3 regions of the Pseudomonas sp. S2_F03 genome follow, and region 2 is predicted to be linked to each of the others. Evidence: predicted binding sites of a transcription regulator. Region 2 holds the regulator's gene; each other region holds the start of a gene.

Region 1 (5,814 bases), 670 kb from region 2:
ACTTGCCACGCGCCTGCAGGGTTTCCAGCGAGTAAGTCAGAGCCTTACCGGTCGCTACCGACACCAGTACACCGTTCTGACGGCCGGACATGTCGCCGGACTTCATCACGTCGTAACGGTCGAAGATCGAGGTCAGGATGCCGCCACCGGAGGTCAGGGTCAGGAACTCGTTACGGAAACCGATCAAGCCACGAGCCGGGATGTTGTACTCAAGGCGCACACGGCCCTTGCCATCCGGAACCATGTTGGTCAGGTCGCCTTTACGCAGGCCCATTTGCTCCATGATCGCGCCCTGGGATTCTTCCGGCAGGTCGATGGTCACGTTTTCGTACGGTTCGTGCTTGACGCCGTCAACCATACGGATGATCACTTCCGGACGACCAACACCCATTTCGAAGCCTTCGCGACGCATGGTTTCGATCAGTACCGAGAGGTGCAGCTCACCACGGCCGGACACTTTGAACTTGTCAGCCGAGTCGCCTTCTTCAACGCGCAGAGCAACGTTGTACAGCAGCTCTTTGTCCAGACGTTCCTTGATGTTACGGCTGGTCACGAACTTGCCTTCACGGCCGCAGAACGGCGAGTCGTTAACCTGGAAGGTCATCGAAACGGTTGGCTCGTCAACGGTCAGCGGCTTCATCGCTTCGACGTTCAGTGGGTCGCACAGAGTGTCGGAGATGAACAGTTGGTCGAAGCCGCTAACGCAGACGATGTCGCCGGCAGCTGCTTCTTCAACGTCGATGCGGTGCAGACCGTGGTGACCCATCAGCTTCAGGATACGACCGTTACGGCGCTTGCCGTCGGCATCGATTGCCACAACCGGGGTGTTCGGCTTGACGCGACCACGAGCGATACGGCCAACGCCGATAACACCCAGGAAGCTGTTGTAGTCCAGAGCGGAGATCTGCATCTGGAACGGACCGTCACGGTCGACTTTCGGTGCTGGTACATCGTCGACGATCGACTGGTACAGCGGGGTCATGTCTTCAGCCATGGCGGTGTGGTCAAGACCAGCAATACCGTTCAGGGCCGAGGCGTAGACGACTTTGAAGTCCAGCTGTTCTTCGGTAGCACCCAGGTTGTCGAACAGGTCGAAGATCTGGTCCAGAACCCAGTCCGGACGCGCGCCTGGACGGTCAACCTTGTTGATGACCACGATTGGACGCAGGCCGGCTTCGAAAGCCTTCTTGGTCACGAAACGGGTTTGCGGCATAGGGCCGTCTTGAGCGTCAACCAGCAGCAGAACGGAGTCAACCATCGACATTACGCGTTCAACTTCACCGCCGAAGTCGGCGTGGCCCGGGGTGTCCACGATGTTGATGTGGTAGCCGTTCCAGTTGATGGCGGTGTTTTTCGCCAGAATGGTAATACCGCGCTCTTTCTCCTGGTCGTTGGAGTCCATCACGCGCTCGTCGTTGAGCTCGTTGCGCTCCAGGGTGCCGGATTGACGCAAGAGTTTGTCTACCAGGGTGGTTTTACCATGGTCAACGTGAGCAATGATGGCGATGTTGCGTAGATTTTCGATCACTTGTGTATCTCGATCAGAGGATTCGGTGTGCTGACAAGTCTTGGCAGCGATTTACAGTAGAGTCAGGCCTTGCCGTTACAGCTTGACGGCAGAGTCGGGGGGCCGGTGACGCAGGCCACAGGCATACAGCCCCGGGCTCTTAGCTCGGTCGATAAACGCGCACATTGGCATGCCCCTCACTGAGCAAATGGTGGGCATGCAGGCGACTCATCACGCCTTTGTCGCAATACAGCAGGTACTGGCGAGTAGGGTCCAGTTCCTTGAAACGAGCGTTCAATGCATAAAACGGCATCGTTTGTACCTCGATGCCAGCGAGGTCCAGCGGGTCATCCTCAGCGGCATCCGGGTGACGGATGTCGATGACGATTTGCCCCGCCAGCGCTTCGCTGACTTCTTCAATCTGCAAGTCCTGGCCCAATTCGTCGATTACGCGATCGATCGGCACCAGTTTGGCGTTTTCGAGCGCACGCTCGAGCACCGCCATGTCGAATTCTTTCTCTTCGTGCTCCACCCGGTGGCGCTTGGCAGCCGTCTTCGGATTAACCGAGATGACCCCGCAGTATTCCGGCATGTGCTTGGCGAAGTCGGCCGTCCCGATTTCGTTGGCCAGGTCGATGATGTCCTGCTTGTGACTGGCGATCAGCGGGCGCAGCACCAGCTTCTCGGTCACGCAGTCGATCACGTTCAGGTTCGGCAAAGTCTGGCTCGACACCTGGGAGATCGCCTCGCCGGTCACCAGCGCTTCGATTTGCAGTCGATCAGCAATACGGGAAGCAGCGCGCAACATCATACGCTTCAAAACTACACCCATATGACTGTTATCGACTTTCCCGAGAATTTCTCCCAGTACTTCCTCGAACGGCACACTGACAAATAACACGCGCTGGGAGCTGCCGTACTTCTTCCAGATGAAGTGCGCGACTTCCATCACGCCCAGCTCGTGGGCCCTTCCGCCCAGATTGAAGAAGCAGAAGTGAGCCATCAGGCCGCGACGCATGATCTGGTAGGCCGCCACGGTGGAGTCGAAGCCGCCGGACATCAACACAAGTGTCTGTTCCAGTGCACCCAGCGGATAACCGCCGATGCCGTTGTGCTGACTGTGGATTACGAACAACCGTTGGTCGCGAACTTCGATTCGGACTTCGATTTCAGGCTTTTTCAGGTCAATCCCGGCGGCACCGCACTGACGGCGCAACTGGCTGCCGACGTACTTCTCAATATCTATCGAGCTAAATGGGTGCTTGCCGGCGCGTTTGCAACGCACCGAAAAAATCTTGCCGGCCAGCGCATCACCGTAGTGCTGCTTGCATTTTTCAACGATGTCGTCGAAATCCCCCAGCGGGTACTCATCGATCTGCAGGAAGTGCGCGACGCCCGGCATGCAGCTCAGGCGCTCGCCCATCTCCTTCAGGGCCTTGGGGTCGCTGACGCGGGTTTCCAGCTCGAGGTTGTCCCACACGCCGTTCACCACCACGGCCGGGTCCAGATCGCGGAGCACGGCACGGATGTTCTTGGCCAATTGGCGGATGAAACGCATCCGTACCGGGCGGCTCTTGATGGTGATCTCAGGGAAGACTTTTACGATTAATTTCATGGAAACAGCGCGCGCATGGCCTGCCGAAAAAGGGGGGCGCGGATTATAGCGGAAATTGCTCAAGGTTTAACCAATTAATGTGCAGAAGGTTTTGCGCGCACCAAAACGGGTCATTTGTGAATTTCAGCGCTACATTGTAGGGCGGGATTTCCCACCTAAAGGGCCTTTGCGCCTTTATAAGCGTGTATTTGGGGCAAAAAACCCATGGTGGGGCACTGGCATGCAATTTGCTCCCTTGTGAGGCAGGTTGCCTTGGCAGAGTATTCGCGCCGGCATCACCAACATTCTAAGGGCATCCACTACTAAGCCCGAAGCCACCCGGAGGACACTATGTCGAAGTCGGTTCAACTCATCAAAGATCATGACGTCAAGTGGATTGATCTGCGCTTCACAGACACCAAAGGCACTCAGCACCACGTGACCATGCCGGCTCGCGACGCGCTGGATGACGACTTCTTCGAAGTCGGCAAAATGTTCGATGGCTCCTCCATCGCTGGCTGGAAAGGCATCGAAGCCTCCGACATGATCCTGATGCCGGACGACTCCACCGCTGTTCTCGACCCGTTCACCGAAGAGCCGACCCTGATCCTGGTCTGCGACATCATCGAACCTTCGAGCATGCAAGGCTACGACCGCGACCCACGTGCGATCGCCCGCCGCGCCGAAGAACACCTGAAAGCCACCGGTATCGGTGACACCGTGTTCGCTGGTCCAGAGCCAGAGTTCTTCATCTTCGACCAAGTCAAATTCAAGTCCGACATTTCCGGCTCCATGTTCAAGATCTACTCTGAACAAGGTTCGTGGATGTCCGACCAGGACATCGAAGGCGGCAACAAAGGCCACCGTCCAGGCGTCAAAGGCGGCTATTTCCCGGTTCCGCCGTTCGACCACGACCACGAAATCCGTACCTCCATGTGCAACGCACTGGAAGAAATGGGCCTGACCGTCGAAGTTCACCACCATGAAGTGGCGACTGCCGGCCAGAACGAAATCGGCGTCAAGTTCAACACCCTGGTGAAGAAAGCCGACGAAACCCAAACCCTGAAGTACGTCGTGCACAACGTTGCCGATGCCTACGGCCGCACCGCGACCTTCATGCCTAAGCCTCTGTACGGCGACAACGGCTCGGGTATGCACGTACACATGTCCATCTGGAAAGATGGCAAGAACACCTTCGCTGGCGAAGGTTATGCCGGCCTGTCCGACACCGCCCTGTACTTCATCGGCGGTATCATCAAGCACGGTAAGGCCCTGAACGGCTTCACCAACCCGGCTACCAACTCCTACAAGCGTCTGGTTCCAGGCTTCGAAGCTCCAGTGATGCTGGCCTACTCGGCTCGCAACCGTTCCGCTTCGATCCGTATTCCTTACGTGTCGAGCCCGAAAGCCCGCCGTATCGAAGCACGTTTCCCGGATCCGGCTGCCAACCCGTACCTGTGCTTCGCCGCACTGCTGATGGCTGGCCTGGACGGCATCCAGAACAAGATCCACCCTGGCGACGCGGCTGACAAAAACCTGTACGACCTGCCGCCTGAAGAGGCGAAAGAGATCCCACAAGTTTGCGGCAGCCTGAAAGAAGCCCTGGAAGAGCTGGACAAAGGTCGTGCGTTCCTGACCAAAGGCGGCGTTTTCAGCGACGATTTCATCGACGCTTACATCGCCCTGAAAAGCGAAGAAGAAATCAAGGTACGTACCTTCGTACACCCACTGGAATACGAGCTGTACTACAGCTGCTGATCCGGTAGCGCTGCGGCACGCAGCGTGACAAAAAGAGGCCTCCTTCGGGAGGCCTTTTTTGTGGGCGGCTTCCGACAACGAATATCGATTTCTCCTCCCACACACACAGCATCGTCCGGCATCAACCCAGTTGAATGACTCGTAGCCTGTTCACTACCTGCAATCAATGGATGGAATGATGAAAACTTTCCCACTCAAGATGCTACTGGCCGCCTTCACCGCCCTCCCCCTTCTAGGCTGCACCACAAAACCTCCATCGACAGAAATTGAACGAGAAATCCTGCTCAAAAGCAGCCAGTCGTGGGACAACTCGCCTTACATGCGTTACCCGGATGCCGCACCCGAACTGACCGTGCTCAAACTCAAGATACCGGCCAACACCCAACTGCCCTGGCACATCCACGCCATTCCCAATGCGGGCTATATCCTCTCCGGCGAGCTGATTATCGAGAGCAAGGACAGCGGCCAGACCAGACGCGTCAAACAAGGCGAAGCCGTCGCAGAAATGGTCAATATCACCCATCGAGGGGTCACCGGTGATGAACCGGTAGAACTTATTGTGTTCTATGCTGGCAGCGAAGGTATTCCATTGTCGGAGTAAGTCCTTGCTTTAACAGGGAGTCTGAATGCGGCCATTTTTTATGCTTCTGCTGCTGTCTTTCGTTTCTCCCGTGATGGCCCAGATCTACAAGTACACCGACGCCGACGGCAACACTGCCTACAGCAATCAGCCACCCGATGGCGTCAAGGCCCAGCCGGTTGAGTTGCCACCGCTCAATAGCGTGGAACGCCAAGCGCCTCCCGCAATGCCTGATGCCACCAGCAGCGAACAGCCTCGTAGCGCCTACGAGGTGCTGCAATTGACCGGCCTGCCCACCGACGAAGCCTTGCGCGCCAATAACGGCACGTTCACCGTCACGGTGCTGATCAAGCCTCGCTTGCAAACGCCGCATGT
Region 2 (5,814 bases):
TACACCTGCTATCGAACGTAAGAGGACAGTATGAGGCTCGTTAAAACTCTCCCTATTTTGCTCAGTCTGGGCGCAGCACTGGGAAGCGTGAGCGCCTGGGCTCTGCCGACCGACCAATCCCAGCCTATCCGCATACAGGCCGACGACGCCCAACTGGACGACAAGAACGGTATCGCCACCTATACGGGCGACGTAATCATCACCCAGGGCACGATGAAGGTCACCGGCAACAAAGTGACCATGACCCGCACTCCGACTGGCGACATCGACGTGGTGACTTCGGTGGGCAACCTCGCTTACTTCGAACAACTGCAAACCCAGGGCGACACCAAGCCTGTTCAGGGCTGGGGCGTCACCATCCAGTACCACGCCTCGCAAAACCGTGTCGTGCTGATCGACAAGGCAAAAGTTGTCGACAAGGACAACAACGTCACCCAAGGCGAGAAGATCGTCTACGACACGGCCAAAAAGCTTGCGAGCGCTGGTCGCGCCACGGGCAGCAAGGTCACTGAGGCGCGCCCGCGTATCGACATGGTGATCCAGCCGAAGAAGAAAACCGACGAGCAAAAGGCCCAGTAATGGCAACTCTGAAAGCTCAGCATCTGGCCAAGAGCTACAAGAGCCGCCAGGTCGTGCGCGATGTCAGCCTGTCGATCGACAGCGGTCAAATCGTCGGCCTGCTGGGCCCTAACGGCGCCGGCAAGACCACCTGCTTCTACATGATTGTCGGCCTTGTACAGGCCGATCAAGGGCGCGTACTGATCGACGACCTGGACGTCAGCCACCAGCCCATGCACGGTCGTGCGAAAGCCGGTATCGGCTATCTGCCGCAAGAAGCGTCGATCTTCCGCAAACTCTCGGTGGCCGACAACATCATGGCGATCCTCGAGACCCGCAAGGAACTCGACAAGGCCGGACGTCGCAAAGAGCTGGAAAGCCTGCTGCAGGAATTCCATATCAGCCACATCCGCGACAACCTTGGCATGAGCCTGTCGGGTGGCGAACGCCGCCGTGTGGAAATTGCCCGGGCACTGGCGACTAACCCGAAATTCATCCTGCTCGACGAACCCTTCGCCGGCGTGGACCCGATTTCGGTCGGCGACATCAAACAGATTATCTACCACCTCAAGGCCAAGGGCATTGGCGTGCTGATCACGGACCACAACGTCCGTGAAACCCTGGATATCTGCGAAACCGCGTACATCGTCAACGATGGCCAACTGATCGCCGAGGGCGACTCTGCCACTATCCTTGCAAACGACCTGGTGAAAGAAGTCTATCTGGGCCATGAGTTCCGCCTGTAAGCATCGAGGTGTCTGGCTAGTCGACTGAGCTCCTGGCGCAATTAACACAGCAGTGTGTTTTTTATTGTTACGGCGCTCTAGGCAAACACTTCAGTTTCAGGCATATAATTTGCTTATGTTTGGCGCTCCGGCGCCCTGTAGTGGATGGCGCATGTGCGCCGGCGAATAAGGTGTTAAGCCCCTGCCATGAAACCATCGCTAGTCTTGAGAATGGGCCAGCAGCTGACGATGACACCGCAGCTGCAACAGGCCATCCGCCTGCTCCAATTGTCGACCCTGGACCTGCAACAGGAAATCCAGGAGGCTTTGGAGTCCAATCCGATGCTCGAACGCCAGGAAGAAGGCGACGACTTCGACAACGCCGATCCCTTGGCCGACAAAGCCGAGCAGCCACCCAACGCCGACATTCAGGAACCCTCCTATCAGGAAACCGCCCCCACGGTGGACAACCTCGAGGAAGGTGACTGGAACGAACGCATTCCCAATGAACTGCCGGTCGATACCGCATGGGAAGACGTTTACCAGACCAGCGCCAGCAGCTTGCCGAGCAACGATGACGACGAATGGGATTTCACCACTCGCACATCGGCCGGCGAGAGCCTGCAAAGCCACCTGTTGTGGCAACTGAACCTGGCACCGATGTCCGACACCGATCGCCTGATCGCCGTGACCCTGATCGACTGCATCAACAATCAGGGCTATCTGGATGAAACCCTCGAGGAAATCCTCGAAGCCTTCGATCCGGAACTGGACATCGAACTGGACGAAATCGAAGCCGTCCTGCACCGCATCCAGCAATTCGAGCCTGCCGGCATCGGCGCTCGCAACCTGGGCGAATGCCTGCTGCTGCAACTACGCCAGCTACCAGCCAAGACGCCTTGGCTGGCCGAAGCCAAGCGTCTGGTCACTGACTACATCGATCTGCTGGGCAGCCGCGACTACAGCCAGTTGATGCGCCGCATGAAGCTCAAGGAAGACGAACTGCGCCAGATCATCGAACTGGTCCAGAGCCTCAACCCGCGTCCCGGCTCGCAGATCGAATCCAGTGAAGCCGAATACGTCGTGCCTGACGTTATCGTGCGCAAGGATAACGAGCGCTGGCTGGTAGAGCTCAACCAGGAATCGGTGCCAAGGTTGCGGGTCAACGCGCAATACGCCGGGTTTGTCCGCCGTGCCGACACCAGCGCTGACAACACCTTCATGCGCAATCAGCTGCAAGAGGCCCGCTGGTTCATCAAGAGCCTGCAAAGCCGCAATGAAACCCTGATGAAAGTTGCCACCCAGATCGTCGAGCATCAGCGCGGTTTCCTGGAATACGGCGACGAAGCCATGAAGCCTTTGGTCCTGCATGACATTGCCGAAGCGGTGGGCATGCACGAATCGACGATTTCACGGGTGACCACGCAAAAATTCATGCATACCCCTCGGGGCATTTATGAGTTGAAATACTTTTTCTCCAGCCACGTAAGTACCTCCGAAGGCGGTGAATGCTCGTCCACAGCGATCCGCGCGATCATCAAAAAACTGGTTGCCGCGGAAAATCAGAAAAAGCCGTTGAGTGACAGCAAGATCGCTGGTTTACTGGAGGCACAAGGCATTCAGGTGGCTCGCCGCACCGTCGCCAAGTATCGCGAATCCCTGGGGATCGCGCCTTCGAGCGAACGTAAGCGGTTGATGTAGGGCCACGCCACAGCGTTCCAGTGGCAGGCATTTCTGCCTGCCGCTTTATGCACTGGCAACGAAGGAGAAGCTGTATGCAAGTCAACATCAGTGGACACCAACTGGAAGTGACCGAACCCCTGCGCACCTACATCGGCGAAAAACTCGAACGATTAGAGCGGCATTTCGACAAGATCACCAACGTGCAGGTCACGATGACCGTCGAGAAGCTGAAGCAGAAAATCGAAGCCACCCTGCATATTCCCGGCAATGAAGTGGTCGCCAACGCGGAACATACCGACATGTACGCAGCGATCGATTCACTGACCGACAAGCTGGATAAACAACTCAAAAAGCATAAGGAAAAGACCCAGAGCCTCCTCCAGGGTGCAACCGGTCGTTAACACTCCCAACCCATGATCCGACTTGAAAACATCCTGACCCCCGGCCGTTCCCTCGTGAACGTGCCGGGCGGCAGTAAAAAGAAAGCCCTCGAGCAAATTGCCAACCTGATCGCCCGGGAAGTGCCGGATCTGGAGATGCAAGATGTCTTCGAAGCATTGATCGCCCGTGAAAAACTCGGCTCGACCGGTTTTGGTAACGGCATCGCCATCCCCCATTGCCGTCTGAAGGGCTGCATCTCGCCCATCAGCGCCTTGATGCACCTTGACGCGCCCATCGACTTCGATGCCATCGACGGGGCCCCGGTTGACCTGCTGTTCGTACTGCTGGTCCCGGAAGCCGCCACCGATGCGCACCTTGAATTGCTTCGTCAAATAGCCAGCATGCTTGATCGCAAGGAAGTGCGGGAAAAACTGCGTAGTGCTCCGAGTAACGAAGCCTTGTATAAGGTTGTTCTGGAAGAGCAAAACGGTCAGTAATCATGCGCTTGATCATCGTCAGCGGCCGCTCCGGCTCGGGTAAAAGCACCGTACTCGATGTTCTCGAGGATAACGGCTACTACTGCATCGACAACCTGCCCGCCGGACTGTTGCCGGAACTGGCCGAGCGTGCGTTGATTCATACCGAATTGTCGCAACCACTGGTCGCCGTATCTATCGATGCGCGCAATCTGCCGAGCCATCTTTCGCGGTTTCCCGAGTTACTCGAGGAAGTCCGTAGCCGGCACATCAAATGCGATGTGCTGTACCTGGACGCCGACGTAGAAACCTTGCTCAAGCGGTTTTCCGAGACCCGCCGTCGTCACCCGCTGAGTACCGCCAATCGCTCGTTGGCTGAGGCGATCGAGGACGAAAGCAATCTGCTTGGCCCCATTGCCGACCTCGCTGATCTCAAAATCAACACCACCAACCTGAACCTGTATCAGCTACGCGACACCATCAAGCTGCGCCTGCTGAACCAGCCGGAAGCCGGCACTGCATTCCTGGTCGAGTCCTTCGGATTCAAGCGCGGCATGCCGGTGGACGCGGACCTGGTGTTCGATGTGCGCTGCCTGCCCAACCCTTACTGGAAGCCGGAACTGCGAGCGCAGTCCGGGCTTGATCAACCGGTGGCCGAGTACCTGGCGGCTCAACCGGACGTCGAAGAGATGTTCCAGGACATTTCCACCTACTTGCTCAAGTGGTTGCCGCGCTTTGCCGCCAGTAACCGGGCTTATGTCACCATCGCCATTGGCTGCACCGGCGGGCATCATCGCTCCGTCTACCTGACCGAACGTCTGGGCCAGGTCCTGCAACAATCCCTGAAGAACGTCCAGGTCCGCCACCGCGACCTCAGCTAAAGGATCCACATCGCGATGCCTGCTCTGGAAATTGAAATCATCAACAAGCTGGGCCTGCATGCCCGCGCTTCTGCAAAATTCGTTGGAGTGGCGGGTCAGTTCAAGGACTGCACGATCAGGGTAGGACGTGCCCCAGAATCCACGGTCGACGGTAAAAGCATCATGGCGATGATGATGCTCGCCGCCGGCAAGGGCACCACAATCCACCTGAGTACCGAAGGTGAGCAAGCGCAGGAAGCACTGGATGCGCTCGTGGCATTGATCAATAACTTCTTCGACGAAGGCGAGTAACACCTCGCCCTGTAGCAGCTGGCGAAACCTGCTGCTACAGCTCAGCGTTACGCCAGCGCCGTATCCATCACCATCATCAAACAAAATCCGATCAACAAGCCAAGACTCGCGAGTTTGTCATGACCATTGCGTCGCGACTCCGGGATCACTTCGTGGGTCACCACCAACAGCATCGCCCCCGCCGCCAACGCCAATCCCAACGGCAACAACAGTTCGGCAAGGCTTACCAGCCACGCGCACAACAGCGCGAATACCGGCTCGACCAGGCCTGATCCCGCACCAATCAGAAATGCCTTGATCCTAAACATCCCTGCCCCAGCCAGCACCAACGCAATCACCAGCCCTTCCGGCACATCCTGCAGCGCGATGCCCATGGCCAGGCTGTCCGCGTCCGGCATGCCGCCGCCGGCAGAAACGCCGACGGCCATGCCTTCAGGGATGTTATGGGCAATGATGGCGAACACGAACAGCCAGATGCGTGGAGGAATCACCGGATGTTCAAGCGTGCCGATGAGCATTTCCGGTGAAGCGCTCGACACCTTGCGATCAACCAAATACAGACCAAACGCCCCGAGCATGATGCCGAAACAGATCAGTCCACTGGCTGACCACGGCGTCAGGCCGAGGCCTTCAGCGGCGGAAATGCCCGGCACGATCAGCGAAAACGCCGTCGCCGCCAGCATCACGCCGGCACCGAACCCCAGCAATGTGTCACTGAGCGCCTGGGGCATGCGCCGAATGACCAGCACCGGCACCGCACCGAGCGCGGTGCCGAGCGCGCAGATCGCACCGCCCTGCAACGCACGCGACAGTCTCGGC
Region 3 (5,814 bases), 2.6 Mb from region 2:
TCATCATTCTCCGGACAAAATATGACTGCGCATAGCCAGCATATTGCCAGCATGTGACGCGTCTTGATAGAGCGAGCTATTCAACAGAATCAAGCCTGACTGAGCGGGCGCGGCTTCGCTAATTTGGAGGTTGATCCGCGGGCATCGTAAAGCGCAGGTGGTTCGCCGCCGGTGAGGATCTTCAGCTGATTGGCCGTGGCGGCCTGTTGTATCAGGATCGACTGACCATTATTGACATTGATCGCCTGGCACTGAGCCAAAAGGTCTGTCAGGGCATCGCTCTGCGCCAGCAATTGCTCACCCACGCTCGACTGGCTGGCGAGTTGCTCCAGGCCTTGGCGATTGGTGGGCAGGTTGAGGCTGGCGAGGATTTCGCTGCGCTTGCGGCCATGCTGTTCGAGCAGAATGATCATTGCCTGTTTGCGCGCCAGAATGTCTTCGAGCAGCGGCATGTCGCGACCATGCAAGGCGAGGGACTCGGTTTGCAATAACTCCAGCAAGTGTTGCGCTGGAGCAAAGTCGTCGATGATCAGTTGCAGTAAATTAGTGTCGTGCATGACTGGCCTTGGGGTTTAAGCGTCCAAAAGCCTGGCGCAGGCCGTGGCCTAGCGCTGGGCTTCGAAGTTGAGCAGTTTGCTGGCTACACGGTTGCTGTCGACTTTATAGCTGCCATCGGCAATCGCTGCTTTCAACTCGGCCACGCGGGCGTTGTCGACGGCAGGTTGATCGCGCAGCTTGTCAGTGACCTTCTGCAACTGTTGAGCCTCATCGCTGAGGTGTACCGATTCCCCGATATTGGCGGTACTGGCCTGTTGAGCCGCCGTATTCAGCGGCGCGGATTTGCCGGCTTCGGCAGCTTCCTTGTTGGCGCTGGTACGCGTACTGCCGGGCAGTGGCGAGGAACTGTTCAAACGGCTGAAATCGATGACCATGATAAAAAACCTCTGGGTATTTGGACGCTTGCCATGTTTTCGGCTCTCCCTGCAAAAACTTTAGACCCATTTATCAATGAGCTTGCATGCGCCAGCGCATTTCCTGCGTGCGGCACAGTTTAGGGAACAGCCAGGCAGCGCGCCATAGCTTTACCAAACAGAGCGCCTTACATGGAGACCTCCACCTGTCCCGGCGCGATCACCTGCGCCTTGATAACCCGTTGGGAGTTAAGGTTTTTCACCCGGATCTGTTCACGCAAGCCGCCGTTCGACAGCGCTTCGCCCGGCATGCGCACACTGAGCGTACCGCTGCGAGCGGTAATCACCACCTGGTCGCCCTTGGTGATGACTTCGGCCTGTTCGAGGTGGACCAGCGTCAGGACCTGATCAGCGACCGTTGGTCGGGTTAGTTTCTGTCCGATCGTTTGATCCGTAGAGGTGAAGTAGCCCTGGCCGATCAGGCTGATGTCTCGTTCGCGCAGCATGACGTCGCCCGGCTCGATAAAGCCGGCTCGCTTGAGTGGCCGAGTGGTGGTGACGACGTCTCGAAACAGGCGGACTTGAGCGGGCACGAAGACCGTCCAGGGGGAAGTGCTGTCACAACGAACCTTGACCGTGACGCGACCAATCGGGATCGCCGGGCTCTCCAGCGTGGCTGTCAATTCCTTGTCGCACATGGGCATGCGCAGGCGTGGATCGAGCTGCTTGACCTCAATCTCATAACGACCTTCGGTTTGACTGGTCGCCAAATAGTCTTCTACGGTGAACTCAAGAAAGCCCTGAGTGACGCCGATAAGCATGTCAGGCAAGGTAACTGCGTCAGCAAGGGCAGGGCTGCCAGCGTTGAACAGGCAGACGGCAGACACCGCGCAAAGCACTTGGCGAGCGTGTGATGTCAGGCGTCGGAAAAATGTCGGTTCTGTGTTCATAAGAGTTAAAAAGCAAGCGCCGTGCCGTTTAGCAATTAACGTGCGTCGCAACACACTTAGGCGTTGGTGTAGGAGTCTGTGCATGGCTGGTGTAATGGATGCGGTAAACCAGCGCACGCAACTGGTAGGGCAGAATCGCCTGGAGCTGTTGTTGTTCCGTCTCGACGGCCAGCAGCTTTACGGGATCAACGTGTTCAAGGTTCGGGAGGTGCTGCAATGCCCCAAACTCACGCTGATGCCAAAATCCAGTCCTGTCGTGTGCGGTGTGGCAAACATCCGGGGGGCGACCATTCCGATTCTTGATCTGGCGATGGCGACCGGTTCCGGCGCGCTGAAAGATCAAAGCAATCCGTTCGTGATCATCACGGAGTACAACACCAAGACCCAGGGTTTCCTGGTGCGCTCGGTGGAACGCATCGTCAACATGAACTGGGAAGAGATTCACCCGCCGCCCAAGGGCACGGGGCGCGATCATTACCTGACGGCTGTGACTCGGGTCGACAATCAGTTAGTCGAAATCATCGACGTCGAGAAAATCCTCGCGGAAGTGGCCCCGACACCGGAAGTGATTTCGGTCGGCGTGGTGGATGTCGAAACCCAGCACAAGGCCTTGTCCTTGAAGGTCCTGACGGTCGATGACTCGTCGGTGGCACGCAAGCAGGTGACCCGTTGCCTGCAAACCGTCGGTGTCGAAGTGGTCGCGTTGAACGACGGCAAGCAAGCGCTGGACTATCTGAAAAAGCTGGTCGACGAAGGGAAAAAGCCGGAGGAAGAGTTCCTGATGATGATTTCCGACATCGAGATGCCGGAAATGGACGGGTACACCCTGACGGCCGAGATCCGCAACGACCCGCGCATGCAAAAGCTTCATATCATCCTGCATACTTCGTTGTCGGGTGTATTCAATCAGGCGATGGTCAAGAAAGTCGGTGCCGATGACTTCCTTGCCAAATTCCGTCCTGATGACCTGGCATCCCGGGTAGTCGACCGGATCAAAGCAGCAGATATCAGCTAGGGGCCTTCTGCCCCTGGTGGTTAACACGATTTAAGAGGCGGCATCATTGTCTACGGGTAATTTGGATTTCGAACAGTTCCGGGTGTTCCTGGAAAAAGCCTGTGGCATTTTGCTCGGTGAAAACAAGCAGTACCTGGTCTCGAGCCGTCTCAACAAACTGATGGAACAGCAAGGCATCAAATCCCTGGGTGAGCTGGTCCAGCGCATCCAGACCCAGCCGCGCAGCGGTTTGCGCGAAATGGTGGTGGATGCCATGACCACCAACGAAACCCTGTGGTTTCGTGACACCTATCCGTTTGAAGTCTTGAAGAACAAGGTATTGCCTGAAGCGATCAAGGCCGCTCCCGGTCAGCGTCTGCGGATCTGGTCGGCGGCGTGCTCGTCGGGTCAGGAACCGTACTCGCTGTCGATGTCCATCGATGAGTTCGAGCGCGTCAACATGGGCCAGTTGAAGATGGGGGCGCAGATTGTAGCCACCGACTTGTCCGGCACCATGCTGACCAACTGCAAGACCGGCGAGTACGACAGCCTGGCCATCGGCCGAGGCCTGTCGCCCGAGCGTCTTCAGCGTTACTTCGACCCAAAAGGGCCGGGACGCTGGGCGATCAAGGCGCCGATCAAGAGCCGGGTGGAGTTTCGCTCGTTCAACCTGCTGGACAGCTACGCGGCCCTTGGCAAATTCGACATCGTGTTCTGCCGCAACGTGCTGATCTACTTCTCCGCAGAGGTGAAGAAAGACATCCTGTTGCGCATTCACAGCACGCTCAAACCGGGCGGCTATTTGTTCCTCGGCGCGTCCGAAGCGCTGAACGGTTTGCCGGATCATTACCAGATGGTCCAGTGCAGCCCGGGGATCATTTACCAGGCGAAGTGATTGTTCACCGGCAATACAAGAACGGGAGTCCTCAGGGGCTCCCGTTTTTTTTGCCTGATGATTTCCCACCAACACCGCTAACCCCTGTAGGAGCCGGGCTTGCCCGCGATGGCGGTATGTCAGTCAAATTAACTTTGTCAGATATACCGCCATCGCGGGCAAGCCCGGCTCCCACAGTGTATTTCGGTGTTCTGAAAACCGGTGATAAGCGGCAGAAAAGCGGCAGCCAGCGGAAACCGGTTGCCGCTTTTCTGGCATTGCCGCTTTGCCACCGCCCGCAAAGCCCCTGTTTTCGGGCTTTTTCGAATTGGCACGCCGCTTGCTATGTCTCTGGTTACGAAAAATCAGGTCACCCGAAGGTTTCCCGACATGAGCATCAGCTTCGATAAAGCGCTCGGTATCCACGAACAAGCCCTGGGCTTCCGCGCTCAGCGTGCCGAAGTCCTGGCCAACAACATCGCCAACGCCGACACCCCGAACTACAAGGCTCGGGATCTGGAATTCTCCAAAGTGCTCGCTGCACAGAACGAGAAAACCAAGAACGGCACCTTTGCCTTGAACATGACCAACAGCCGTCATATCGAAGCTGAAGGCCTGGGCAATGGCGACGAGTCGCTGATGTATCGCACGCCGATGCAGCCATCGATCGACCAGAACACCGTGGACGCCCAACTGGAACAGTCGAACTACGCGGAAAACGCGGTCGGCTTCCAGGCCAGCTTCACCCTGCTCAACAGCAAATTCAAAGGGCTGGTGTCAGCCCTGCGCGGAGAGTAAGTCATGTCTCTATCCAGTGTTTTCAACATTGCCGGTAGCGGCATGAGTGCTCAAACCACTCGCTTGAACACCGTGGCCTCGAACATCGCCAACGCCGAAACCGTCTCATCGAGCATCGACCAGACCTATCGCGCCCGTCACCCGGTATTCGCCACCATGTTCCAGGGCGGCCAGAGCGGCGGCAGCAACTCGCTGTTCCAGAGCCAGGACGCTGCGGGTCAAGGCGTGCAAGTGCTGGGCGTGGTCGAAGACCAGAGCAACCTTGAAGCGCGCTACGAGCCGAACCATCCGGCTGCCGATGCCAAGGGCTACGTCTACTACCCGAACGTCAACGTCGTCGAAGAAATGGCCGACATGATTTCCGCGAGTCGTTCGTTCCAGACCAACGCTGAAATGATGAACACCGCCAAAACCATGATGCAGAAGGTCCTGACTCTCGGTCAGTGATAAGGGGCGACTCAGATGAGTGTTATCGATACCACCAGTGGCGTGAGCCTCAAGGATGTCCTGGCCAACTCTTCGGTCAAGGCCAATAAATCCAGCAGCGATGGCCTGGCTGCCGCAACCGGCAGCGCCACGGGCAAGAAAGCGTTGGGCAAAGACGCGTTCCTGCAGTTGCTGGTGACCCAGCTGAAAAACCAGAACCCGTTGGAGCCGCAGGACAACGGCGCGTTCGTCGCGCAGTTGGCGCAGTTCAGCAGCCTGGAAGGCATCACCACGCTGAACGATACCGTCAGCGGCATTGCCGGCAACTACAACTCCTCGCAAGCGCTGCAAGCGTCTTCGCTGGTGGGGCGTTCGGTGGTTGCCCAGACCGATACCGCAGTGGTCGATACCTCCAAGAGTTTCAACGGTACGGCGGTCGTACCGGCTTCGACGAATCCGGTGACGATCAAGATCACGGATACCGATGGCAAAGTCGTTCGCACCATCGATCTTGGCAGCCAGCAGGCCGGCAACGCCGGTTTCATCTGGGACGGCAAGAACGATGCGGGCGAAGTGGCCAAGGCTGGCACTTACAAGTTTGCAGCTACCGCGACTTACGACAGCAAGGCGACCTCGCTGGTGACTTACCTGCCGGCAACCGTCAACAGCGTGACCATCAGCCAGACCGGCGGTGAGTTGATGCTGAACCTGGCAGGCCTGGGCAGTGTTGCCCTGTCCAAAGTACAGACCATTGGTATATAGAGCCGACTAACACGGCACAAAGGAGTGGAATATGTCTTTCAATATCGGCCTTAGCGGTCTCTATGCAGCCAACAAACAACTGGACGTAACCGGCAACAA

Evidence for each region. Region 2 encodes sigma-54, which starts transcription at its own class of promoters, with help from an activator protein. Its sites were predicted from a motif close to ANTGGCATNNANNTTGCTNT; they were not measured.
Region 1: a site for sigma-54 is predicted at 3,337-3,356, ahead of glnA (glutamate--ammonia ligase). Genes of this name have one in related genera too.
Region 3: a site for sigma-54 is predicted at 4,057-4,076, ahead of flgB (flagellar basal body rod protein FlgB). Genes of this name have one in related genera too.

The regions. Positions count from the first base shown of each region.
Region 1 is NZ_CP162759.1:3,336,850-3,342,663, reverse strand. It holds gene typA (translational GTPase TypA) at 1-1,528, opposite strand, end outside; gene thiI (tRNA uracil 4-sulfurtransferase ThiI) at 1,668-3,122, opposite strand; gene glnA (glutamate--ammonia ligase) at 3,453-4,859, shown strand; gene AB4N76_RS15715 (cupin domain-containing protein) at 5,038-5,460, shown strand; gene AB4N76_RS15710 (DUF4124 domain-containing protein) at 5,486-5,814, shown strand, end outside.
Region 2 is NZ_CP162759.1:4,009,711-4,015,524, reverse strand. It holds gene lptC (LPS export ABC transporter periplasmic protein LptC) at 1-44, shown strand, start outside; gene lptA (lipopolysaccharide transport periplasmic protein LptA) at 31-579, shown strand; gene lptB (LPS export ABC transporter ATP-binding protein) at 579-1,304, shown strand; gene AB4N76_RS18705 (RNA polymerase factor sigma-54) at 1,491-2,984, shown strand; gene hpf (ribosome hibernation-promoting factor, HPF/YfiA family) at 3,059-3,367, shown strand; gene ptsN (PTS IIA-like nitrogen regulatory protein PtsN) at 3,380-3,844, shown strand; gene rapZ (RNase adapter RapZ) at 3,847-4,704, shown strand; gene AB4N76_RS18685 (HPr family phosphocarrier protein) at 4,720-4,995, shown strand; gene AB4N76_RS18680 (ZIP family metal transporter) at 5,043-5,814, opposite strand, start outside.
Region 3 is NZ_CP162759.1:1,367,722-1,373,535, reverse strand. It holds gene AB4N76_RS06570 (flagella synthesis protein FlgN) at 90-557, opposite strand; gene flgM (flagellar biosynthesis anti-sigma factor FlgM) at 606-932, opposite strand; gene flgA (flagellar basal body P-ring formation chaperone FlgA) at 1,100-1,861, opposite strand; gene AB4N76_RS06555 (chemotaxis protein CheV) at 1,944-2,876, shown strand; gene cheR (protein-glutamate O-methyltransferase CheR) at 2,923-3,750, shown strand; gene flgB (flagellar basal body rod protein FlgB) at 4,120-4,527, shown strand; gene flgC (flagellar basal body rod protein FlgC) at 4,531-4,974, shown strand; gene flgD (flagellar hook assembly protein FlgD) at 4,990-5,715, shown strand; gene flgE (flagellar hook protein FlgE) at 5,747-5,814, shown strand, end outside.